One region of the Nonomuraea sp. NPDC049378 genome, then DNA from elsewhere that is predicted to be linked to it. Evidence: riboswitches for the same ligand, from Rfam matches in the RefSeq annotation. Region 1 holds a riboswitch; the other holds the start of a gene.
What was found. Region 1 has a riboswitch for glycine ahead of gcvP (aminomethyl-transferring glycine dehydrogenase). Riboswitches for the same ligand answer to the same signal wherever they lie in the genome.

Region 1 (5,407 bases):
CGCCGACCCCCAGCACGGCCTGCCAGGCGGCCCTGGCCTGCTCGGCCCGCCCTTCGCGCTCGAACCCCTGGGCCAGGTGGCAGGCGGCCTGCGAGGCGTATTCGGGGTGCCCCGTCGCCAGCGCGGTCCTGGCGGCGGTCCTGGCGGCCTCGACGTCGCCGCGCTCCTCCAGCACCACGGCCAGCCCGACGGCGGCCTGAGCCCTGTCGGGCTCGTCGGGGTCGGCGGCGAGCTCGCTGAGGATGGCGGCGGCGCCGTCGAGGTCGCCGCGTTCGGCCAGACGCCGGGCGGTGTCGAGAGGCGGGGTCTCCAGCTCTGAGGACGTCAAGAGAGCTCCTTCTGGCGACGGTCGCCCTGAGCCTAACGACTTCCGGCGATCATGTCTGCCCCGTTGACGCCGAAGGTCTGGCCCTCCCGGTGACTAGTCCTCGTACGCCTCCAGCGGGGGGCACGAGCACACCAGGTTGCGGTCGCCGTAGGCCTGGTCGATGCGGCGCACCGGCACCCAGTACTTGCCGTCGCGCAGCGACGGCAGCGGGTAGGCGGCCTCGGTCCGCGTGTACGGGTGGTGCCACTCGTCGGCGCTCACCGACTCCGCGGTGTGCGGCGCGTTGCGCAGGGGGTTGTCGGCCTTGTCGTAGTCGCCGGACGCCACCTTGGCGATCTCGCCCCTGATGGCGATCATCGCGTCGGCGAACCGGTCGAGCTCGCCGAGGTCCTCGCTCTCGGTCGGCTCGATCATGAGGGTCCCGGCGACGGGGAACGACATGGTGGGCGCGTGGAAGCCGTAGTCGATGAGGCGCTTGGCCACGTCGTCCACGGTGACGCCGGTCTCCTTGGTGATCTGGCGCAGGTCGATGATGCACTCGTGGGCCACCAGCCCGCCGCGTCCGGTGTAGAGCACCGGGAAGTGGGGGGCCAGCCGCTTGGCGAGGTAGTTGGCCGACAGGATGGCCTGCTCGGTGGCCGCCGTGAGCCCGTCGGAGCCCATCATCCGGATGTACGCCCACGAGATCGGCAGGATCCCGGCCGACCCGTAGGGCGCCGCGGAGACGGGCCCCACCGGCGAGCCGTCGCGCAGCGGGTGACCGGGCAGGTAGGGCGCCAGGTGGCCGCGGACCGCGACCGGGCCGACGCCGGGGCCGCCGCCGCCGTGCGGGATGCAGAACGTCTTGTGCAGGTTGAGGTGGGACACGTCGGCCCCGAACTCGCCGGGCTTGGCCAGCCCGACCAGCGCGTTGAGGTTGGCACCGTCGACGTAGACCTGGCCGCCGGCCTGGTGGACCTTGGCGCAGATCTCGGTGATGGTCTCTTCGTAGACGCCGTGCGTCGACGGGTAGGTCACCATGATCGCGGCGAGCGCGTCGCGGTGCTTGGCGATCTTGGCGTCGAGGTCGGCCAGGTCGACGTTACCCTCGGAGTCACAGGCCACGACCACGACCCGCATGCCGGCCATGACGGCGCTGGCGGCGTTGGTGCCGTGGGCCGAGGAGGGGATGAGGCAGACGTCCCGCCCGCTGTCACCGCCCGCGTGGTGGTAGGCGCGGATGGCCAGCAGCCCGGCGAACTCGCCCTGGGAGCCGGCGTTGGGCTGGATGGAGACGGCGTCGTAGCCGGTCACCTCGGCCAGCCAGCGTTCCAGCGTGCCGATCAGCGCGAGGTAGCCCTCGGCCTGGGCGGCGGGCGCGTAGGGGTGGACGGCGGCGAACTCCGGCCAGGTGATCGGCTCCATCTCGGTGGTCGCGTTGAGCTTCATCGTGCAGGAGCCCAGCGGGATCATGGACCGGTCGAGCGCGATGTCCTTGTCCTGCAGCCGGCGCAGGTAGCGCAGCATCGCGGTCTCGGAGCGGTGGTCGTGGAAGACCGGGTGGGTCAGGTAGGCGGACTCGCGCAGCAGCGGGGCGGGCAGCGCGTCGGCGGCGCCCTCGACGTCGGTGCGGGGGGTCGTGACCCCGAACGCGGCCTGCACCGTGACCAGCTCGGCGGCTCCGGTCTTCTCGTCGCAGGCGATCGAGACGTGGTCGGCGTCCACCTGCCAGAGGTTGACGCCCCGCTCGGCGGCGGCGGCGACCACGGCGGACGCCCGCCCGGGCACGCGCACGAGCACGGTGTCGAAGAACTCGGCGTGCACGACCTCCACGCCCGCCCGGCGCAGCCCCTCCGCCAGGGCGGCGGCGTGGCGGTGCACCCGGTGGGCGATGCGGCGCAGGCCCTCCGGGCCGTGGTAGACGGCGTACATGCTCGCGATGACGGCGAGCAGGACCTGCGCGGTGCAGATGTTGCTGGTGGCCTTCTCGCGGCGGATGTGCTGCTCGCGGGTCTGCAGGGCCAGGCGGTAGGCGGGGTCGCCGTCGGCGTCGACGGAGACGCCGACCAGGCGGCCGGGCAGCTGCCGCTGCAGGCCCTCGCGTACGGACATGTAGGCGGCGTGCGGCCCGCCGAACCCGAAGGGCACCCCGAACCGCTGCGAGGAGCCCACGGCGATGTCGGCGCCCAGCTCGCCGGGGGCGGCCACGAGCGTCAGTGCCAGCAGGTCGGCGGCGGCCACGACGAGGGCGCCCGCCTCGTGCGCGGCGGCGGCCACGGCGCGGAAGTCACGCAGCCGGCCGGACGCTCCTGGGTACTGGACGAGCACGCCGAAGCACTCGGGCAGCTCGCCGTCGAGGGAGTGCTCCACGAGCGTGATGCCGAGCGGCTCGGCCCTGGTGGCGAGGACGGCCTTGGTCTGGGGCAGCGCGTCGGCGTCGACCACGAACACGGCGCTCTTGGACTTGCCCGCCCTGCGGGCCAGCGTCATGGCCTCGGCCGCGGCGGTCGCCTCGTCGAGGAGCGAGGCTCCGGACACGGGCAGGCCGGTGAGGTCGGAGACGACGGTCTGGAAGTTGAGCAGCGCCTCGAGGCGGCCCTGCGAGATCTCCGGCTGGTAGGGGGTGTAGGCGGTGTACCAGCCCGGGTTCTCCAGCAGGTTGCGGCGGATGACGGCGGGCGTGACCGTGTCGTGGTAGCCCAGCCCGATCATCGAGGTCAGCACCTGGTTACGGTCGGCCAGGGCGCGCAGCTCGGCGATGGCCTCGGCCTCGCCGGCGGGGGCGGGCAGCGTGAGCCGGTCCTTCGCCCTGATGGACTCGGGGACGGCGACCGCCACCAGATCCGCCACGGACTCGAAGCCCACGGCCTCGAGCATGCGCTGCTGTTCGGACTCGGAGGGGCCGATGTGCCGGGACGAGAACGGCGGGGCGGACAGATCGGTCATGGAGATGCCTCCCGAGGCTGTGGAGACCGGCGCCAGGGCGCGGGCGTGTGCCGGATCTCCCCCTCTGTCAGCGCGGGCCCCGGACAAGCGCGGGGCCGCGACCTGAGAGCTTCACCCCGGTGGGGCTTGCACCGTCGGTGAGGCGCGCCTGGCGGGTGCGCCTGCTTTCCAGAGTTGCCTCGCCCGAGCGGTACGGGATGCCTGAGAGATTCCGGGGAGGGTTGCTCCTTCGGCGCCCCGGAGCCCAGGGGGCCCGGAGACTCTCCCGCACGGGGTCGTCGGCCTTTCTGCCCTCAGGTTACTACGCCCGATTCGTACGGCTGCCAGGAGCCGTGCTCACCCCGTGCGGCGGGCGCGGCGGCGCCGGGCGAGTTCGTCAGCGGGATGGTCGGCCGGGACGGTGTCCTCGACCGCCGCGCGTTCCCCCGGCAGCTCCGCGAGGGAGCCCTCGACCTCGCGCCAGACCCGGCCGAGCGCGATGCCGAACACGCCCTGCCCGCCCTGGAGCAGGTCTATCACCTCGTCGGCCGAGGTGCACTCGTAGACGCTGACGCCGTCGCTCATGAGCGTGATCTGCGCGAGGTCGGCGACCCCGCGGTCACGCAGATGTTGCACGGCCGTGCGGATCTGCTGCAACGACACCCCGGTGTCGAGGAGCCGCTTGACGACCTTGAGGACCAGGATGTCGCGGAAGCTGTAGAGACGCTGGGAGCCGGAGCCCTGCGCGGCTCTTATCGTGGGCTCGACGAGGCCCGTGCGCGCCCAGTAGTCGAGCTGCCGATAGGTGATGCCGGCCGCCGAGCATGCCGTCGGCCCGCGGTATCCGATGTCGCCCGGCAGCGCCGCGGGCTGTTCGTCGAAGAGCAGACCCTGCTCCCCGGCACGCTGCCGCGCGCTTTCGCGCCGCACCGGATCTTCCTGGCCGGCCGTCTTTCCCTCGCCGCTGCTGACCGCCACGCGGACCTCCGGCTTTCTCTCATCCCGTGGCCTGATCTGGGGGTACGTGAAGCGCGGCCACGGGTTTCACTTGCACCGTAGGACCGCGACCATGCTCAGTCAACGATCCGGCTCGGCGCGTCGTGAAGCGTAAATGCACTGAAATACCTACCCCGCCCGGCCGAAGTCCTCGGGAGTGATCGTGTCAAGAAACTCCCTGAACTTCTCCACCTCGTCTTCCTGGTCGTCCGGGATGATCACCCCGGCCTCCTGGACGACCTCTTCGCTGGCGAAGATGCGCGCCCCGGTGCGCAGGGCGAGCGCGATCGAGTCGGACGGCCGCGCGCTCACCTCCACGCCGTTGGAGAACACCAGGTCGGCGAAGAAGATGCCGTCACGCAGGGCGACGATGTTGACCGCCCGCAGGCCTACGCCCAGCGCGCTCAGCACGTCACGGAAGAGGTCGTGGGTGAGCGGCCGCGGCGGAGGCTCCTCTGCCTGGGCCAGAGCGATGGCCGTGGCTTCCGTCATGCCAATCCATATAGGAAGGAACCGCTCCCCGTGTGCCTCCTTCAGCAAGACGATCGGCTGATTTGTGGGCATTTCAACCCGAACGCCCACAACCTCCATCTGCAACACGGGCTGCTCCGTATTCCTGACCGGTGACCCGGCACAGCTATTTGGTCGTTGCTTCTGCTGACTGGCTTCTGCATTTCAACGTAACACCCGGCGGGCCTGGAATGTGCCGCCGCCTCCCAGCTCGCCGCGGTCTCAGCGCCCCAGCACGGACCGGACACCCGTGCGCACAAGGGATGCGTGCAGGTCGAGCAGGAGTGCGGAAAGCTCCCTGGCCACCTCGTCGGCCTCGCCGATGGCACCGGGGGCGCGCCGCTTGAGTATCGGTGCGACGGTCTGCTCGACCAGGCCGCACTCGCGCTCGGCCGCCGCCTTGACCGCGCGCAGATGCCGGGCGCGCAGGCCGAAGCGGGCCAGGGCGCCGACGGTGCGGGCCACCGCGAGCGCCTCCTCGTCGTAGCGACGGGCCACCGGGGCGAGCAGGCCGTAGTCCTCCAGCTCGGCGAGGGTCTCCTCGTCGATGCTCGCGGCCTCGATCAGCTCGGCCCGGCTGAGCCTGCTCTCCTGCTTGCCGTTGTCCTGCAGGGCGCGCGGGCGGCCGAAGCCCTCCGCCATCTTGTCCTTGATCACCCGCAGCGGCAG
Region 2 (5,407 bases), on a different contig from region 1:
GGGGTCGAAGCTGGCCCGCGAGGCGTTCGGCGAGGAGGTCGTCGAGCATTACGCGAACAACGCGCGCGTGGAGCTGGCGGCGTTCGACGCGGCGGTGACGGACTGGGAGATGTTCCGTGGTTTCGAGCGAATGTGACGGGTGACCGATGAAGATCGTCAATCCGGCGACGGAGGACGTCGTCGCCGACGTCGAACTGGCCGACGCGGCCGAGGTCGACCGGGCGGTGGAGCGCGCCGGGAAGGCGTACGCCGCCTGGCGGCAGGTGGCGCCCGGCGATCGGGCACGGCTGCTGAGGAGGTTCGCCGACCTGGTGGGCGAGCACAGCGAGGAGCTGGCGCGGCTGGAGATGGCCAACGCCGGGCACCCGATCGGCAACTCCCGCTGGGAGGCCGGCGCCGTACGCGACGTGCTGCACTTCTACGCCGGGGCGCCCGAGCGCGACCACGGCAGGCAGATCCCGGTGCCCGGCGGCGTGGACGTCACCTTCCAGGAGCCGCTGGGCGTGGTGGGCGTCATCGTGCCGTGGAACTTCCCGATGCTGATCATGTCGTGGGGGGTGGCCCCGGCGCTGGCGGCCGGCAACACGGTGATCGTCAAGCCGGCCGAGTGGACTCCCCTGACCGCGCTGAGGCTGGCGGAGCTGGCCCTGGCCGCGGGCCTGCCCGAGGGGGTGCTCCAGGTGCTGCCCGGGGCGGGGGAGGTCGCGGGCGCCCGGCTGGTGGAGCACCCCGGCGTGGCCAAGATCGTGTTCACCGGCTCGACCGAGGTGGGCAAGGAGATCGCGGCCAAGGCGGCGGCCCAGGTCAAGCGGGTCACGCTGGAGCTAGGCGGCAAGTCCGCAAATATCATCTTCGCGGATGCCGATCTCGACAGAGCGGCACAAGCCGCCCCCTACGCGGTCTTCGACAACGCGGGACAGGACTGCTGCGCCAGGTCCCGGCTGCTCGTCCAGTCAAGCGTGTACGACGCCTTCATGGAGCGCCTCTCCGAGGCCGTGCGCGGCGTCGTCGTCGGCGACCCCCGCGACGAGAGCACCGAGATGGGCCCGCTGATCAGCGCCGAGCACCTCGACCGCGTGCGCGGCTTCGTCCAGGACGGCGCCCCCTACCTCCAGGGGTCGTGCCCCGAGGGCAAGGGCTACTGGTTCCCGCCGACCGTGCTCACCCCGGACGTCACCGACCGTGCGTTCACCGAGGAGATCTTCGGGCCGGTCGTGTCGGTGGCGCCCTTCGAGGACGAGGCGGACGCCGTACGCATCGCCAACGACACCCCGTACGGGCTGAGCGGCTCCATCTGGACCCGCGACGTCGGGCGCGCGCTCCGCGTGTCCAGAGCGGTCGAGGCGGGCGCCCTGTCGGTCAACTCCAACGCGTCGGTCCGCTACTGGACCCCGTTCGGCGGCTTCAAGCAGTCAGGGCTGGGCCGGGAACTCGGCCCCGACGCCCTGGCGGCGTTCACGGAGACCAAGAACGTCTTCATCTCCTGGGAGTGAGGCAGCACGTGAAGAGATTGCAGGATCGGGTGGCTGTGATCACCGGCGCGGGCGGCGGCATCGGGCTGGCCACCGCGCGCAGGTTCGCCGACGAGGGCGCCAAGGTGGTCTGCGCCGACCTCGACGAGGAGGCGGGCGTCAAGGCCGCGAACGAGGTCGGCGGCCTCTTCGTACGCGTCGACGTGGCCGACGAGGACGACGTCGCCCGGATGTTCCGTACGGCGTTCGACATCTACGGCAGCGTGGACATCGCCTTCAACAACGCCGGCATCTCGCCGCCCGACGACGACTCGATCCTGGAGACCGGCATCGACGCGTGGCGCCGCGTCCAGGACGTGAACCTGACCAGCGTCTACCTGTGCTGCAAGCACGCCATCCCGTACATGCGGCGGCAGGGCAGGGGCTCGATCATCAACACCGCGTCGTTCGTGGCCGTCATGGGCTCGGCGACCTCGCAGATCTCCTACACGGCGTCCAAGGGCGGGGTGCTGGCGATGTCGCGCGAGCTGGGCGTGCAGTTCGCGCGCGAGGGCATCCGGGTGAACGCGCTGTGCCCGGGCCCGGTGAACACGCCGCTGCTGCAGGAGTTGTTCGCGAAGGACCCCGAGCGGGCGCAGCGGCGCCTGGTGCACGTCCCGGTCGGGCGCTTCGCCGAGGCGTCGGAGATCGCGGCGGCGGTCGCGTTCCTGGCCAGCGACGACGCGTCGTTCATCACGGGCAGCGAGTTCCTGGTGGACGGCGGCATCTCCGGCGCCTACGTCACGCCGCTCTAGGGGGGTCATCGTGCGACGTCCCGTCATCGGGGTCACGTGTTACGTGGAGCCGGCGACGTTCACGGTCTGGCAGGACATGCCGGTCGCGCTCCTGCCGTACATGTACGTCGAGCAGGTCGTCCGGGCCGGCGGCCAGCCGGTCGTGCTCCCGCCCGCGGGGGACGCCGCGCAGGTGGTGAGCCGCCTGGACGGGCTCGTCCTGGCCGGTGGCGGCGACATCGCTCCGGCGAGGTACGGCGAGACGCCGGCGGAGCGTACCGGCTACATCCGCGAATTCCGCGACCAGGCCGAGTTCGCCGTGCTGGCCGCCGCCCTCGACGCCGGGCTGCCCTTCCTCGGCATCTGCCGGGGCCTCCAGGTGCTCAACGTCGCTCTCGGCGGCAGCCTCCACCAGCACCTGCCCGACGTGGTCGGCCACCCGGGTCACTCCCCCGCGCCCGGACGGTTCGGTCACCTGCCCATCACCCCCGTCCCCGGCACCCGCCTGGCCAAGGCGCTGGGCACGGCGCCCGTGACGGTGCCGCACTATCACCACCAGGCCGTCGACCGGCTCGCCCCCGGCCTCACCGTGACCGCGACCGCCGCCGACGGCACCGTCGAAGGGGTGGAGCTGGACTCGGGGCCGTTCACCGTGGCGGCGCAGTGGCACCCGGAGGCGGCCGAGGACCACGCCCTCTTCGAGGCCCTGGTGGCCGCCTGCTGACCGGCGAACGCGACAAGACCCCCAAATCACTACTAGGCTGGCGGGACACACCAGCAAACCGTGCGGGAGAGCACCCTGACAGCCGGTCAGGGTCCCTGAAGGAGCAAGCCCTCCCCGCGAACCTCTCAAGGCAAAGGACCGCACGGCTGACCGGGAGCATGTCTCCTCGGAAGGTGACCTCTGGAAAGCAGGCCCGCAGGGTCTCGCCGAAGGTGAAAGTCCGGCAAAACTCGGGCGAAGCTCTCAGGCATCGATGACAGAGGGGGAGGATGCTGGCATCCAATCCTGTCCTGAGGTGCGATAAATGTCCCGACCTACTCCGCTACGAGACGTGCACGAAAGCCTCGGCGCGACGCTGACCGACTTCGCGGGCTGGCTCATGCCACTCCGGTACGGGAGCGAGTCCGCGGAGCACAGGGCCGTCCGCGAGGCCGCCGGGCTGTTCGACCTCTCGCACATGGGCGAGATCTTCGTGACCGGGCCGCAGGCCGCCGCCGCCCTGGACTACGCGCTGGTCGGCAACATGTCGGCCGTGACGCCCGGACGAGCCAGGTACACCATGATCGTCAACGAGCGGGGCGGGGTGCTGGACGACCTCATCGTCTACCGGCTCGGGGACGAGGAGTTCATGGTCGTCGCGAACGCCTCGAACTACGAGAAGGTCGCCGACGAGCTGGAGAACCGCTCCAAGGCGTACGACGCCGTGGTCGACGACCGTTCGCAGCAGTACGCCCTGATCGCCGTCCAGGGACCCCGCTCCCAGGAGATCCTCGCCACGCTCACCGACGCCGACCTGGCCGGGCTCAAGTACTACGCGGGCCTGCCCGGGCTCGTCGACGGGCGGCAGGCGCTCATCGCGCGCACCGGCTACACCGGCGAGGACGGGTTCGAGCTGTTCGTGGCCGGCCAGGACGCGGTGCCGCTCTGGAACGCGCTCGTGACCGCGGGCGAGCCGTACGGGCTCAAGCCCGCCGGACTGTCCAGCCGCGACACGCTCAGGCTCGAGGCCGGCATGCCCCTGTACGGCAACGAGCTGAGCGCCGAGCTGACCCCGTTCGACGCGGGGCTGGGCAGGGTGGTGAAATTCGACAAGCCGGGCGACTTCGTCGGCAGGTCGGCGCTCGAGGCGGTCAAGGACGACCCGCCGCGGCGCCGTCTCGTCGGTCTGGTCGCCCGGGGCCGCCGGGTGCCGCGCCACGGCTACCCGGTCACCAAGGACGGCGCCGTCGTCGGCGAGGTCACCAGCGGTGCGCCCTCCCAGACCCTGGGCAAGCCCATCGCGCTGGCCTACGTGGACACCGGCGCCGACTCAGGCCTGGCTGTGGACATCCGGGGCAGCCATGAACCCATGGACCTGGCCGAGCTGCCCTTTTACAGGAGGAACAAGTGAGCAACATCCCTGACGACCTGAGCTACACCAAGGAACACGAGTGGGTTTCCGGGGTCGAGGACGGCCTCACCGTGAGCGTCGGCATCACGGCCTACGCCGCCGACGCCCTTGGTGACGTCGTCTTCGTGCAGCTCCCCGAGGTCGGTTCGGTCACCGAGCCGGGCGACTCCGTCGGCGAGGTCGAGTCGACCAAGTCGGTCAGCGAGATCTACACGCCCGTCGGCGGCGAGATCGTCGAGGTCAACCAGGCCATCGTGGACGATCCGAGCCTGGCCAACAGCGACCCGTACGGCGAGGGCTGGATGTTCCGGGTGCGCATGGAGGGCGACCCGGAGGACCTGCTCTCCGCCGAGGAGTACGCCGCGCTCACCTCGGGCGAGTCCTGACCCTGCCAGGCCTCATCGGCTGACGCCGGGGCCCGCGTCCGGGCCCCGGCACTCATGAAGGGCGCATCATCAATGGCGATCAGCGTCTTCGACCTGTTCAAGATCGGTATCGGGCCGTCGAGCTCCCACACGGGAGGCCCGATGGCAGCGGCCCACAAGTTCGCCCGCGGCCTGCATGAGGACGGCCTGCTGCCGCGCGTGGCCAGGGTGGAGGCCATCCTGTACGGCTCGCTCGGCCTGACCGGGAAGGGCCACGGCAGCGACAAGGCGGTCCTGCTGGGCCTGTCCGGCGAGAAGCCGGAACTGGTCGACGTCGACACCGTCGAAGGGCGTCTGGCCGAGATGCGCGAGTCGGGCAGCGTCCGGCTGTACGGCACGCGCGAGATCCCCTTCGTCGTCGGCCGGGACCTCGTCTTCGAGCGCAAGATCTCGCTGCCCGAGCACCCCAACGGCATGCGCTTCACCGCCTACGACGCGGCGGGCGAGCAGCTCAGGGAGAAGACCTACTTCTCGGTCGGCGGCGGCTTCGTCGTGGACGAGAAGGCCACCGGCGCCGACCGCATCAAGCCGGACGACACCGTCCTGCCCTACCCCTTCACCACCGGGGAAGAGCTGCTCAAACACTGCACGAACACCGGCCTGTCGATGTCCGCGCTCATGCT

Region 2: another riboswitch for glycine. It lies ahead of gcvT (glycine cleavage system aminomethyltransferase GcvT); the one in region 1 lies ahead of gcvP (aminomethyl-transferring glycine dehydrogenase).

Annotation. Positions count from the first base shown of each region.
Region 1 covers NZ_JBVJHP010000013.1:136,401-141,807, forward strand. Annotated here, with positions in the region: gene ACZ6SA_RS27845 (tetratricopeptide repeat protein) at 1-328, opposite strand, end outside; gene gcvP (aminomethyl-transferring glycine dehydrogenase) at 422-3,253, opposite strand; glycine riboswitch at 3,432-3,531, opposite strand; gene ACZ6SA_RS27855 (MerR family transcriptional regulator) at 3,590-4,210, opposite strand; gene ACZ6SA_RS27860 (bifunctional nuclease family protein) at 4,358-4,828, opposite strand; gene ftsR (transcriptional regulator FtsR) at 4,961-5,407, opposite strand, start outside.
Region 2 covers NZ_JBVJHP010000028.1:48,854-54,260, reverse strand. Annotated here, with positions in the region: gene ACZ6SA_RS42470 (glutamine synthetase family protein) at 1-136, shown strand, start outside; gene ACZ6SA_RS42465 (aldehyde dehydrogenase family protein) at 147-1,493, shown strand; gene ACZ6SA_RS42460 (3-oxoacyl-ACP reductase) at 1,502-2,266, shown strand; gene ACZ6SA_RS42455 (gamma-glutamyl-gamma-aminobutyrate hydrolase family protein) at 2,277-2,969, shown strand; glycine riboswitch at 3,023-3,120, shown strand; glycine riboswitch at 3,140-3,239, shown strand; gene gcvT (glycine cleavage system aminomethyltransferase GcvT) at 3,274-4,359, shown strand; gene gcvH (glycine cleavage system protein GcvH) at 4,356-4,745, shown strand; gene ACZ6SA_RS42440 (L-serine ammonia-lyase) at 4,818-5,407, shown strand, end outside.